4 regions of the Sessilibacter sp. MAH3 genome follow, and region 2 is predicted to be linked to each of the others. Evidence: predicted binding sites of a transcription regulator. Region 2 holds the regulator's gene; each other region holds the start of a gene.
The links. The regulator PhoB, encoded in region 2, activates phosphate uptake and scavenging genes when phosphate is short. The targets are predictions, from matches to a motif close to TGTCATAAANNTGTAACA.
Positions count from the first base shown of each region.

Region 1 (3,190 bases), on a different contig from region 2:
AATAATAAAACTGATTTCAACAAAATCGATGAAAAACCCTAATATCAAAATCGCTAACATCGACAAAATTAAGAAGCCAGTCGCACCGCCCGGTAAATTTGTTAGAATTTCTTCAACAATATAATCGCCACCGGTATAGGTAAACGCCATTGAGAACGCCGTCGCACCTAACAAAATTGCAAAAACCATGGCAGTAATTTTAACGGTTTCTAAGGCCGAATCCATTAGCATTTTAAAACTAAATTGTCCGTAAATTGCGGCCAAAACAACAGCACCAATACCACCTAATGCCGAAGATTCCGTTGGTGTTGCAACACCAGCGAAGATAGAACCTAAAACCACTAAAATAAGTGCAAGCGGTGGAACAATAGCTTTTAGCGCGTTGAAGTATTCTTGTCGTTTATTGATATTTTCATCAACAGGAAGCGCCGGTGCAGATTCTGGTTTTAAATAGGTGTAGATAAGAATGTATACAACATAAACACCAATTAATAACAAACCCGGGCCAACGGCAGCTTGGAAAAGATCGCCAACGGGAATACCCAATACATCGCCTAAAATAATTAAAATAATTGATGGTGGGATAATCTGACCAAGAGTGCCTGACGCACAAATAGTGCCGCAGGCAAATGATTTGTCGTAGTTATACTTGAGCATTACCGGCAAAGAAATTAAACCCATTGCCACAACCGAAGCACCAACAACACCTGTAGAGGCGGCTAACAAGGCGCCAACTAATACCGTTGAAATGGCTAGCCCACCGCGCACGCCACCAAAAAGCTTACCCATAGATTCAAGAAGCTGTTCTGCGAGTTTCGTTTTTTGCAGAACAATACCCATGAAAATAAATAAAGGCACTGCCATTAACACCACGTTTTCCATGATGCTTTGCACGCGAAATGGCATAAAGGCAAAAATGTCTGGGCCTTCGGCTAATACGCCAAAAATTAAGGCAACGCCGCCAAAGGTAAACGCTACCGGAAAGCCAAACAGCAATAACAGCAGGGCGACAACGAACATGATAATTCCGATCATAGCGACACCTGCTTATTGTGATCGTGCTTAATACCGCGCAATTCGTTGATGCGCGACACGACGAGTCCTAACCCTGAAATTGCGGTTGCAAAGAAAGCAAACGGGATAACACCTTTGATGATAAATCGATACGGTAAACCACCTGGGTCGCCCGAACCTTCGCCGAGTTCGAAAGACTCTTTGGTAAAATCAATGCCGTAATAACCAACAAATACACAAAAAGGAATAAGTAAGATGACTCCGCCAAAAATATCGATAAAGCATTGCCATTTTGTAGATAGGCGTTCAAAAATTAAATCAACACGAACGTGACCATCGGCTTTTAATGTATAGGGAATCGCTAACATAAACATCGATGAGAAGAGATGCCATTCCATTTCTTGCATGCCAATGGATACGTCATTAAAAACGTAACGCATTAAAACGTCGTAAAAAACGTTTACCAGCATTAACAAAAATAAAACGGCTGCAATTTTTCCAAGCACTTCTGAAAATCCGTTCAATGCTTTTTCGGCAGCAATTAACATAACCACTCCAATAAAAGAAAGTGTTGTAACAGGTTTAAAACAACAGAGTATGAACTCATTTGACAACCTCTGAATAATTCGTCCGTAAATTAATCAGAGGTTATTTTGATAAAATCTCGATAAAGACTTAGAAATTAGTTAGCAATAGTATTTAAGTAAGCTTTGTCAGATACATCGGTCCAGTGGCGTGCTTTTTTCAGGTACTGCGCTTGTGAATCTAAAATCTCTTTAATTAAAGGATCTTTTTCAGTGTATTCCGTTAAAAGCTTGGTGTTTGCACCGCGTACCGCTTCAATGACTTCTGGTGGGAAGCTCTTAATTTGCACGTTAGGATAATCTTTATCGATAACCGCTAGGTTTTCAGCAGATTCGTGGTAAGACTGAATATACATTTCGTAAGACGCTGCGCGCATAGAGACGCGAAGAATTTCTTGCAGATCTTCTGGCAAGCGATCCCAAGAGCGCTTGTTGATTAAAAACTGTAATTCGGTCGCAGGTTCGTGCCAGCCAGTGTAGTAGTAGGGCGCAATTTTATGGAAGCCCATACGCAAATCCAAAGACGGACCAACCCATTCCAAGGCATCGATAGTTCTGCGCTCAAGTGCGGTGTACATTTCGCCCGGTGGAATGTTGGTTGGTTTCGCGCCAAGCTCTGCTAATACCTCGCCAGCAAAACCTGGAATGCGCATTTTTAAGCCTTTAAGGTCATCAACGGTATTGATTTCTTTTTGGAACCAGCCGCCCATTTGCATACCGGTGTTACCACCAGGGAAGCTCATTAGGTTGTATTCGCTATACACTTTTTCCATCAATTCCATACCGCCGCCGTAGTAGAACCATGCGTATTGTTCAGGCGCAGTCATACCAAATGGCATGGTGGTAAAGAACATGGTTGCCGGAACCTTGCCTTTCCAATAATAAGACGCAGAGTGGCCCATGTCGTATTGACCAGCGCGCACCATATCAAACACGCCTAAAGGCGATTTGTGCTTGTTGGCCGAATCGATAGTGATTTGCAAACGGCCGCCAGACATCTTCTCGGCCATGGCCGCCATGTTGCGTGGTGAATCACCGAATACTGGAAAATTAGTTGGCCAGGTTTCTGCGAGTTTTAAACGATAAACCTTGTCATCAGCAGCTTGAGCACTGGTTGCAACGGCAAAGCTGGCAATACCAGCAATCAGCCAACGCTTGAGTTTAGAAATTTTTAGCATGTCTATTCCTCTAGTTATTATTTTAAGCGGTGATATTTTGATCACGCCAATGAAACAAGAGGTATTGTGATAGATGAAAACTATTTACGAAATTGGCAGGAGTGCGAAAAGTGTCAGTATAACTACGCATATCGGGTATAAAAGCACCCAGTAAATCTACGTAAAACTACGTACGTAATAAGTCGAAATGCCATTGCACGCCTTGCAGCGAACGGGCTTTGTTTCGGATTTAATGCTAAAAAAATATTTTTTTAGCTTCGTTTTTAACCATAATACTTTGGTAGATATTTCTGTATTTTCATATTTTGAATATTTGGTAAAAATATTTTACGTGTTTAAGACACGTTAATTTCTTTAGACCTGAGTTGTTATTAAAGAAAACCGCGATTAACGCAGAATTTTTTGGCGACATAC
Region 1 covers NZ_BAAGIE010000036.1:23,889-27,078, forward strand. Annotated here, with positions in the region: gene ACYQ2C_RS16750 (TRAP transporter large permease) at 1-1,035, opposite strand, end outside; gene ACYQ2C_RS16755 (TRAP transporter small permease subunit) at 1,032-1,562, opposite strand; gene ACYQ2C_RS16760 (TRAP transporter substrate-binding protein) at 1,697-2,776, opposite strand.
Region 1: a site for PhoB is predicted at 1,587-1,604, ahead of ACYQ2C_RS16755 (TRAP transporter small permease subunit). Genes of this name have one in related genera too.

Region 2 (3,190 bases):
GAAGGCAAACCCAGCATCAGCACCTTGATTATTTTTACCCTCGGCGTCTTTGTGATGCGCTCAGCCGGATGCGTTATCAACGATTACGCCGACCGCAACTTTGATGGCAAGGTTAAGCGTACCAACCAACGTCCGCTCGCAGCAGGAAGATTATCGGAAGGCAATGCACTGTTCCTTTTTACAGCCTTGTGTGCTTTAGCCTTTGCGTTAGTGATTCTGACCAATTGGCAAACCATTGCGCTGTCATTTGCGGCATTACTGCTCGCCAGTGCTTATCCATTTGCCAAGCGCTACACGCATATGCCACAGGTCGTATTAGGTGCAGCATTCTCTTGGGGAATTCCCATGGTATTTACGGCCGAAACCAACACGTTGCCAAAAACCGCTTGGGTCATTTACTTTACCAATCTGCTCTGGGTGATTGCCTACGATACCTTCTACGCCATGGTCGATCGCGATGACGACTTAAAAATTGGCGTGAAATCCACCGCGGTATTGTTTGGCGATATGGACAAGGTTATTACTGGGTGTCTACAAGTGCTGACGCTATTCGGCATGATACTGATCGGTGATAACGCCAAATTGGGCTGGATTTACTCCATTGGCGTGGCCGTTTGCGCGGGTTTGTTTGTGTATCAGCAATATTTGATTCGCAATCGCGAGCGGGAGCAATGTTTCAAGGCGTTTAAGAATAATCAGTGGGTGGGCGTGGTTTTATTCGTGGCGATCGCGGCTGATTATTTGCTTTAAGCATTTAAAAATTTAGGCATCTAAGCATTACGATTTTTATGCCCTAAACCTTATGAATTCTGCGGCAATTACTAACTCATTAGACAGTTTTCGCCAATATACCTGTGTGTTTCACACAAATTACAGATTTATCACAACCAATTGCTATGATTGTCATAAAAGCGAAACAAAACCTTTATTAAATGCACCCAGCTTAAAACGCCTCCTTAAATTCACAATTCCGGTGTGCAACCATGGCCGATAAAACAATTTTGATCGTAGACGATGAATCCTCCATTCGAGATATGCTGCGTGTAGCACTTGAAATGGCGGATTATAAATGCCTTGAAGCCATGGATGCGCAAACGGCACACACCCTGATTGTGGATGAAAAGCCAGATTTGATTCTGCTCGATTGGATGTTACCTGGCACCAGCGGTATCGAATTAGCTCGTCGCCTCAAGCGCGATGAGGTTACTTCGCAAATTCCAATCATCATGCTTACCGCTAAAGGCGAGGAAGACAACAAGGTACAAGGTTTAGAAGTCGGCGCTGATGACTACATCACCAAGCCCTTCTCCCCCAGAGAGCTGGTCGCTCGCTTAAAAGCAGTTTTACGTCGCACCGACTCTGCCTCTACCAGTGGCCCAATTTCGGTCGAAGGCCTAGTACTCGACCCGGTAAGCCACCGCGTTACCATCAACGAGAAACCCATCGATATGGGTCCAACCGAATACCGCTTGCTGGAGTTCTTCTTAACCCACCAAGAGCGTGTGTACACTCGCGGTCAACTGCTTGACCACGTTTGGGGCGGCAACGTCTATGTGGAAGAGCGCACCGTAGACGTTCACATTCGTCGCCTGCGTAAAGCCTTAACTCAAGACGACCACGACCGCTTTATTCAAACCGTGCGTGGCACCGGTTACCGTTTTTCCATCAAAGTCACCGAAAAAGCTTAAGATAAATCGCTTATACTTGAGCTTTAATGTCGTAAACCTATCACTCGAGATCACTCGTGCATCGTGGCTTTGTATCTGAATTTCGGCAATTTTTAGTCGCTATCGCAGTTGCGGCTGTACTTGGTCTCGTCATTGGTTATCCACTGTATACCTTATTGCTGGCCAATGTGTTGTACGGCGCTTGGACGCTGTACAACATGCGCAAGCTTGAGCGTTGGCTAACCACTCGCAGTATCGGCCAGGTGCCCAACGCCACCGGCTTTTGGGAGGAGGTTTATTACCAGGTCTCCAACAATCGCGAAAGGCACAACAAAGAAAAGCACCGCTTACAATCACTGATTCTTCGGGTGCAAGAAACTACCGCCGCACTCAAGGACGCGGTGATTATTTTAGACGACCAAGCGTCCATTCAATGGTGGAACCAAAGTGCCCGGCGACTGATTGGTCTACAACCGGGCGATCACGGCAAACCCATCGTTAACTACCTGCGCTCGCCGCGCTTTGTGCGCTACCTCGAAGCCGAAGATTACTCAGAACCGCTAACCATGCCGTCGGCCACCGATAGCGATCAATTCTTAAGTTTTCAAATCAACCGCTACGGCCAAGGCGACTATCTGATGGTGGTGCGCGATATTTCACGGCTGCAAAAGCTTGAACAAATGCGCAAAGACTTTATCGGTAACGTTTCTCACGAACTGCGTACACCGCTGACAGTGGTGCGGGGTTACTTAGAAACCATGGCCGATAATGCCGATTCGCTGCCCGGTGTTTGGCAAAAAGCCATCAGCCAAATGGAACAGCAATCGAAACGCATGACCTTGATCATTGAAGATCTGCTGACTTTGACACGCCTTGAAACCGACGACAGCAGCCTGCGAGAGACAAAAATTAACGTCGCCGATTTGCTGCAAAGCATCGTCCACGACGCCCAAGACCTCAGTGGCGACAAGGCTCATCAGTTTGAAATCGACGCCGACGAAGACTTTTTGTTGATTGGCGTTATCGAAGAGCTACGCAGTTGTATTTCGAACCTAGTCTACAACGCCGTGCGTTATTCACCGGCCAAAAGCCAAATCATTCTGCACGCTTACGTTGATGAAGGCGGCGGTCATATCGCCATTGAAGACCACGGCATAGGTATTGAAGCGCGCCACATTCCCAGACTTACCGAACGCTTTTATCGCGTTGACGCCAGCCGCAGCCTAGACACCGGCGGCACCGGTTTAGGGCTGGCCATTGTTAAACACGTATTGTCACGTCACCAAGCGCATCTTGAAATCACCAGTCGAATCAACCACGGCAGCACATTTACCTGTAGCTTCCGTCTGGATCGCGTTGTTAAAGAACACCGCCCGTCATCGTTAAACGATAGCGAATAACATCGTTAATTTCAGAACTCGTACCGACTCTGGATTTCAGAAAGCACAGTTTTGAAAACACAATTTCGAAAACACAATTTCGAAAACAGTGTTTTGCAACTATCGGTTGAACTCTCGTCCCAG
Region 2 covers NZ_BAAGIE010000014.1:4,607-7,796, reverse strand. Annotated here, with positions in the region: gene ubiA (4-hydroxybenzoate octaprenyltransferase) at 1-750, shown strand, start outside; gene phoB (phosphate regulon transcriptional regulator PhoB) at 984-1,688, shown strand; gene phoR (phosphate regulon sensor histidine kinase PhoR) at 1,745-3,067, shown strand.

Region 3 (3,190 bases), on a different contig from region 2:
AAGTCGGCTTCATACCATGCTTGGTCGATCAAAGACATTGCATCGGTGCCGTCAACGGTGGTTTGGTGAATGTCTGGGTACTGAGTTGAAGAGTGGTTGCCCCAGATTACCAAGTTTTTAACATCGTTGATGGATTTGCCAGTTTTTTGAGCAAGCTGAGTTAGAGCACGGTTGTGATCTAGGCGAGTCATTGCGGTGAACTGACGCGGGTTAAGGTCTGGCGCATTACGTTGAGCAATTAAAGCATTAGTGTTTGCTGGGTTACCAACAACAAGAACTTTAACGCCACGTGAAGCGTTGTCGTTTAACGCTTTGCCTTGAGCAGAGAAAATAGCAGCGTTTGCTTCAAGAAGATCTTTACGCTCCATACCTGGACCACGAGGACGAGCACCTACTAACAAAGCAAAATCTGCATCTTTAAATGCAACATTGGCATCGTCAGTGCATACCATACCGGCAAGTAATGGGAATGCACAGTCATCAAGCTCCATTGCAACGCCTTTAAGAGCGCCTAACGCTGGAGTAATTTCCAACATTTGTAAAATCACAGGTTGATCTGGACCAAGCATTTCCCCAGCTGCAATTCTAAATAAAAGTGAATAACTAATTTGGCCCGCTGCGCCGGTTACGGCGACACGTACTGGTGATTTCACTGTATTTCTCCATTCATGTTTTGAAGTTGACAACCGCTTGCGGCTGTTGAAGAGGTGCGCCAATTATAGGTATTTGGCGGTAATTTTCACCTGTAAAAGATTGGGCTTTATTCAATTTTGTTAGAATTGAACAAAATTTCACCCAAACCGATACTTTTCCTGCAATTTATCACATAGTTTCGGACTATATTGCTACTAAAGTCTAGAATAGGTATCGACCAATCTTTGGTATAAAACCTCCGAAAATACGCCATTAACGCACTCTTCTTGTTTTAATTCTTCCAAAATATCCTGTAGCCATTCATTATCTTCACGGCCTTTCCAAGTTTTTTGGTAACTGCCATCTTGGTATCCATTATCTTGGCGAAAACGATTCAATACGTTCTTACCGACATAGGTTCTATAGAGTTCAGCAAAATCGAGTTCTGCTAAATTCAGTAATTGAAGAAATAAACCAAAATTAAACGTTTTTTCAACCAAAACCTGCCCTGTAAATTTCTCAAGTAGAGTCTTAAAATCAGAGTCGATCGATTGGATAGTAGAAGCGTTCTGAAATTCATTCACAACATAATCTGCTGCGGAATTTGTATCCGAATGTGATTCAAGCACCATGCTTAAACCAAAGTGCCAGATATCAATCAGCTCTAACTGAACCTGCTTGATATCTGGAGTCTGTTTTTTCCACCATTTCCACCCGTAATGATCCAGCAATTCGGCACACTCCACCCAAACTGCACGGTACCATTCAAAACGTTGGTTACGCCAATCCTCATGAACTTTTGTATTGATCTGATTTTGTAAGTTGAGCATTTCTGCCACTTGGGTTTTATTCATGAACAGCAGGACCTAATAATTAAAGAAAATTTAACTTAAGGAACCTCTGATTAACTCATCCATGAGTTAATCAGAGGTTCCTTAACGATTTACTAATAAACCTAAGAGCAAATTAAATATGAAATCGGACTGATCATAATGTCATCATAATTCCACAATTTGCTCATTAAAATGTAATAACTCAGTTTTAGAGTATTTCCAGCTTAGGGAAGAAACTGATGAAACTATTGCAAAACATTCATGCTTTTGATGTAGCAACCTTCGAACGTTGCCATAATTTTAAATATTACCGAAGCATTTCTAAAGCAAGTCGATGGGTTTCTAAATCCGCCGACGGCCAGCTTTATGCAATCGCGGCTATGTTTATGGCAGTCTATGGTTATGTCAACTTTTTACCAAAGGTATTTGCAGCCTTTGCTATAGAACGCTCGACCTACTACTTTTTGAAGAATCGATTCAAACGTAATCGCCCACCACAAGCCCTACCCAACTTTCAATCCCTTGTAATTCCGTCAGACCAATTTAGCTTTCCTTCGGGGCACACGTCAGCAGCCTTTATGATGGCCCTTCTTTTAGGAAGCCTTTTTCCTGCTGTTTATTATCTGCTACTTTGCTGGGCCAGTACCGTTGGATTATCAAGAGTCATGCTCGGTGTGCATTTCCCAACAGATATTGTCGCTGGCGCATCACTAGGAAGTGCGTGCTCGCTACTTGTTCTTAACGCGTTTTAATGTAAATTTCCGCCAAAGTTTATCAATGGAAACTCTTTGGCCAGCTGGTTCTCGATTAACGTTCAAAGAATGAATCGAAAACAACCACAGCGATAAAGTTCTCTTAAGTACAATATAAGGTTTATTGATGAAGATTCTCTACGGTGTGCAAGGCACCGGTAATGGGCACATCACCCGCGCCAGAGCGCTATCAGCAGCGTTTTCGAGTTTTCCAAACATTGAAGTAGATTATCTGTTCAGCGGACGTGATCGAAATAAATATTTCGATATGCAACCCTTCAATAATTGGCAATGTTTGGATGGTCTAACATTTGTTCATAAATCTGGAAAAATAGACCCTATTGCCACTGTTAAAAAAAATCGTATCCGTCAGTTAGTAAGAGATATTAAAACGATAAATCTTGACGACTATGATCTAATTCTAACGGATTTTGAGCCTATAACGGCATGGTCAGGCAAGCGTAACAACAAACCCGTTATTGGCGTCGGCCATCAATATGCGTTTGATTTTAATATTCCCAAAAAAGGCGAAAACCTCTTCACTAAGGGAATTATGCGTAATTTTGCGCCCGCAAAAATTGGTTTAGGCCTCCATTGGCATCACTTTGGTTACCCGATTTTGCCCCCCATTGCAGACATTCCAAACTCAGATACACCCGTCGCCGAGAATAAAGTTTTGGTATATCTAGGTTTTGAAGATCAACAAAAAGTAATCGATACTCTCAGGCCTATTTCTGACTATGAGTTTTATTTTTACGGCGAATTTGACTCCATAATTGATGATGGAAACCTTCATTTAAGGCCACTGAGCCGAGAGGGATTTAAGTCCGATTTAAAGTCAGCTAATGCCGTAATTTGTAATGCTGGATTTGAATTAGTGAGTGAAGCGCTTGAGCTCGGTAAAAAAGTACTGGTTAAACCATTACACGGGCAAATGGAGCAGCTTTCTAACGCAGAAGCCTTAAAAGTTTT
Region 3 covers NZ_BAAGIE010000013.1:47,259-50,448, forward strand. Annotated here, with positions in the region: gene ACYQ2C_RS09770 (malate dehydrogenase) at 1-653, opposite strand, end outside; gene ACYQ2C_RS09775 (dUTP diphosphatase) at 849-1,487, opposite strand; gene ACYQ2C_RS09780 (phosphatase PAP2 family protein) at 1,706-2,218, shown strand; gene ACYQ2C_RS09785 (MJ1255/VC2487 family glycosyltransferase) at 2,346-3,190, shown strand, end outside.
Region 3: a site for PhoB is predicted at 1,627-1,644, ahead of ACYQ2C_RS09780 (phosphatase PAP2 family protein). Genes of this name have one in related genera too.

Region 4 (3,190 bases), on a different contig from region 2:
CCGTGGATGCCGCCAATAGCGCACCAACGGCGACAACCGATAAACCCAGTCCCGCCGGTAGAAAACCCAATAATCGCGCCATGCTTTTTAGCAAGTCTTCGGCGATGCGGCTTTTTTCAAGCACGATGCCCATAAAGATGAACAGCGGTACCGCGACGAGGGTTGAATTACTCATGGTGCCAAAAAAACGATCGGGAATAGCGGCCAAGAGACTTGGCTCAAAAACGCCGAAAACAATACCAAAACCGGCGAAAATCAGCGAAGCGCCCGCTAAGGTAAAGGCAACAGGATAGCCAAGCATCAGTGCCAAGCAGACGCAAACAAATAGCAAAATGGGAATAAATTCAATCAACGGCGAGCTAACCTAAAATTGCGCAAATGGAAGTTGTGTAAGATTCGTTGTGCTTTGGGCGGCTATTTTCCACGGATGCGCTCGATTGGACGATCAATAATTGTCAGCGCGTTTGCTAAGACCTCGGCCAGGCATTGCAATAACAACAGTGATGCCGACAACACAATCAAGCTCTTTAATAAGAATAAAGCCGGTATTCCGTCGGGTTCGATAGAGGTCTCTTTGATGGCCCAACTGCGTGCGGCGTAGTCCCAACCGTAAATAATCATCACCAAAACTAATGGCAGTAAAAAGACCAGAGCGCCCAGTGCGTTGATCCAGGCTTGCGTGTTTGGACTAAAGCGGCGGTAAAAGATATCTACTCGAACGTGAGAGTCGGTTTTTAGCGCATAGGCGATAGCCAGCATAAAAAGACTGGCGTGTAGATAAGTTACCGATTCTTGCAAGGCCACCGAGCCGACTCCAAATCCATAGCGCATGACAACGATAGCCACGGTAATAATCACCATAAATGGAATGGCGAAAGAACAAATCAGGCCAGTGAGTTTTGCAATCTGATCAAGCCAGTGGATGGCGTATTTCATGAGTTCTCAAATCTTTTGCGTACGGAGAATAATCGTGGAGAAAGTTCGTTAATTTATTGTAATTATTCTAAGTAATTAATAAGAAAAAGCCGTTGTTCTTAAACCTGAAAAACCGGTTCTGACAAAAAAATATACGAATAAACAGATTAATTGCTAGACACCAGTCTTATATTCATTTTTCCCTATACGTGCAAAAATTTTTATAAATAAAATGAAAATATGTCGTCGTTTAAACAAAATTGTCGCATACAGTCGTTAGACTGTGGCGCTAGCTCTATCTTATCAGCAACAAATACTCGAATTTGGTCTAAATTTATTTTTTTTTACACGAAAAATCGACCTAATTTGCCCGCTGTAATATTTCTTACACATTTTTGAAATAAATTTGCCACGGAATTTTATGCGCTGCTGAACTTTCAAAGCGGCTGCTGTGAAGTGTTATCTCTAGGAGTTACCTGTGAAAAAAGTACTGCTTTCAACCCTACTGCTAGCGACATGCTCTGGCGTGGCAAATACTGCGCTAGCAGCGCGTGATTATATTGAGATTGTTGGTTCGTCGACTGTTTATCCGTTCTCGACCGTAGTTGCCGAGCGATTCGGTCGTGCAACCAGCTTTAAAACCCCAAAAATTGAAGCTACTGGTTCCGGCGGCGGCTTAAAATTGTTCTGTCAGGGCGTGGGTGTTAACTACCCAGACATCGCCAATGCTTCGCGCAAAATAAAAGACAGCGAATTCAAGCAATGCCAAGCTAATGGTGTTAAAGACATCGTTGAAGTCTTGATTGGTTATGATGGCATTGTGCTTGGCAATTCTGCCGAAGCCGAGCCGCTAAACATCACTCGCAAGCAATTGTTCTTGGCGTTGGCGAAAAAAACCCCCGACGAAGCCAATCCTGGTAAGTTAATCGATAACCCTTATGTTAACTGGAGCGATATCGACGCTAAGTTGCCTGAGTCTAAAATTGAAGTTTTAGGCCCACCGCCAACTTCAGGTACTCGCGACGCGTTTGTTGAGTTGGTTATGGAAGCCGGTTGTTCAAGCTACAGCTGGATTAAAGATCTTGAGAAAACTCACAAAGATCAATTCAAATCGATTTGTCACACAGTGCGTGAAGACGGTTCTTATATTGAGGCCGGTGAGAACGATAACCTTATTGTTCAAAAGTTAGACGCAAATAAATCCGCCTACGGTATTTTTGGTTTTAGCTTCCTAGATCAAAACGCCGACATTATTCACGGTGCGTTTATCGACGGTTCACAACCCACTTTTGATGCTATTGCTGAAGGTACCTACCCAGTTTCGCGCCCGCTTTATTTCTACGTGAAAAAAGAGCACATCAACTTTATTCCAGGTATTGCTGAGTATTTAAGTGAGTTCACCAGCAGCAAGGCATGGGGTGAAGAAGGTTATTTAGCCGAAAAAGGCATGATTCCGCTCAGCGAAGAAGAGCGTAAATCCATTAAGGCTCGGGTAGAAAATCTAGAAAGCTTGGCGATGTAATCTAAGCTTGGGTATCGGCTAGATAATAGCCGGCACTGGTTTAGAACAGATAAAGCCCAGCGCTAAGGCCTGGGCTTTATTTTTGTTTTGCGCCATTTTTCTTTATAGTCGCGCCTGGTTTTTACGGTGCGCCTTTAAACAAGAGTAATTGGCTGAGAAAATCGGTGAAATAAAGCAATTATTTCGCAAAATTAAGCCACTATCGAACACGTTGTTCAGTTTATATCTCAAGGAAGAATGCAACCAATAACACAAGTTGCATCCTAAATTGCCGCTGAATTTTAGGTGATACCGCCACATTTGTGACGATAAGAAAGACGTTGTCTAGTTGAGGACGCATGAGTTTATCCACGCTTATTTTGGTTCTAGCGATTTTGTGCTTTGGGGTGTTTGTAGTATCCCGGCAAAGATCACTGAGCTTAGCCCGAGCTATTGGCGGTCAGGCCCAGCTGAATTCTCTACCGATGTACTACGGAATGATGGCAGCAATTTGGTGTTTATTTCCGGCGTTATTGGTGATTTTTGTTTGGACGATTTTCGACGGTTACTTGATCGAAACCATGGTGATTCAATCACTGCCAGAGTCTGAGCGACAAATTTCAGCGGCCGAACTCGGCCTTTTGATCAACTCCGTTGAGAATCTGGCTTCCAACCCATCGGCCCTTACGGGCAATGAAACACCGGTGATGATTGACGCGGCGAATCGTTTAGCGGATTTAAACCGCATCAGTGATTGGTCAAAGGCCGTTGTGG
Region 4 covers NZ_BAAGIE010000021.1:64,455-67,644, forward strand. Annotated here, with positions in the region: gene ACYQ2C_RS13365 (TRAP transporter large permease) at 1-352, opposite strand, end outside; gene ACYQ2C_RS13370 (TRAP transporter small permease subunit) at 415-936, opposite strand; gene ACYQ2C_RS13375 (substrate-binding domain-containing protein) at 1,394-2,437, shown strand; gene pstC (phosphate ABC transporter permease subunit PstC) at 2,776-3,190, shown strand, end outside.
Region 4: a site for PhoB is predicted at 1,299-1,316, ahead of ACYQ2C_RS13375 (substrate-binding domain-containing protein). Genes of this name have one in related genera too.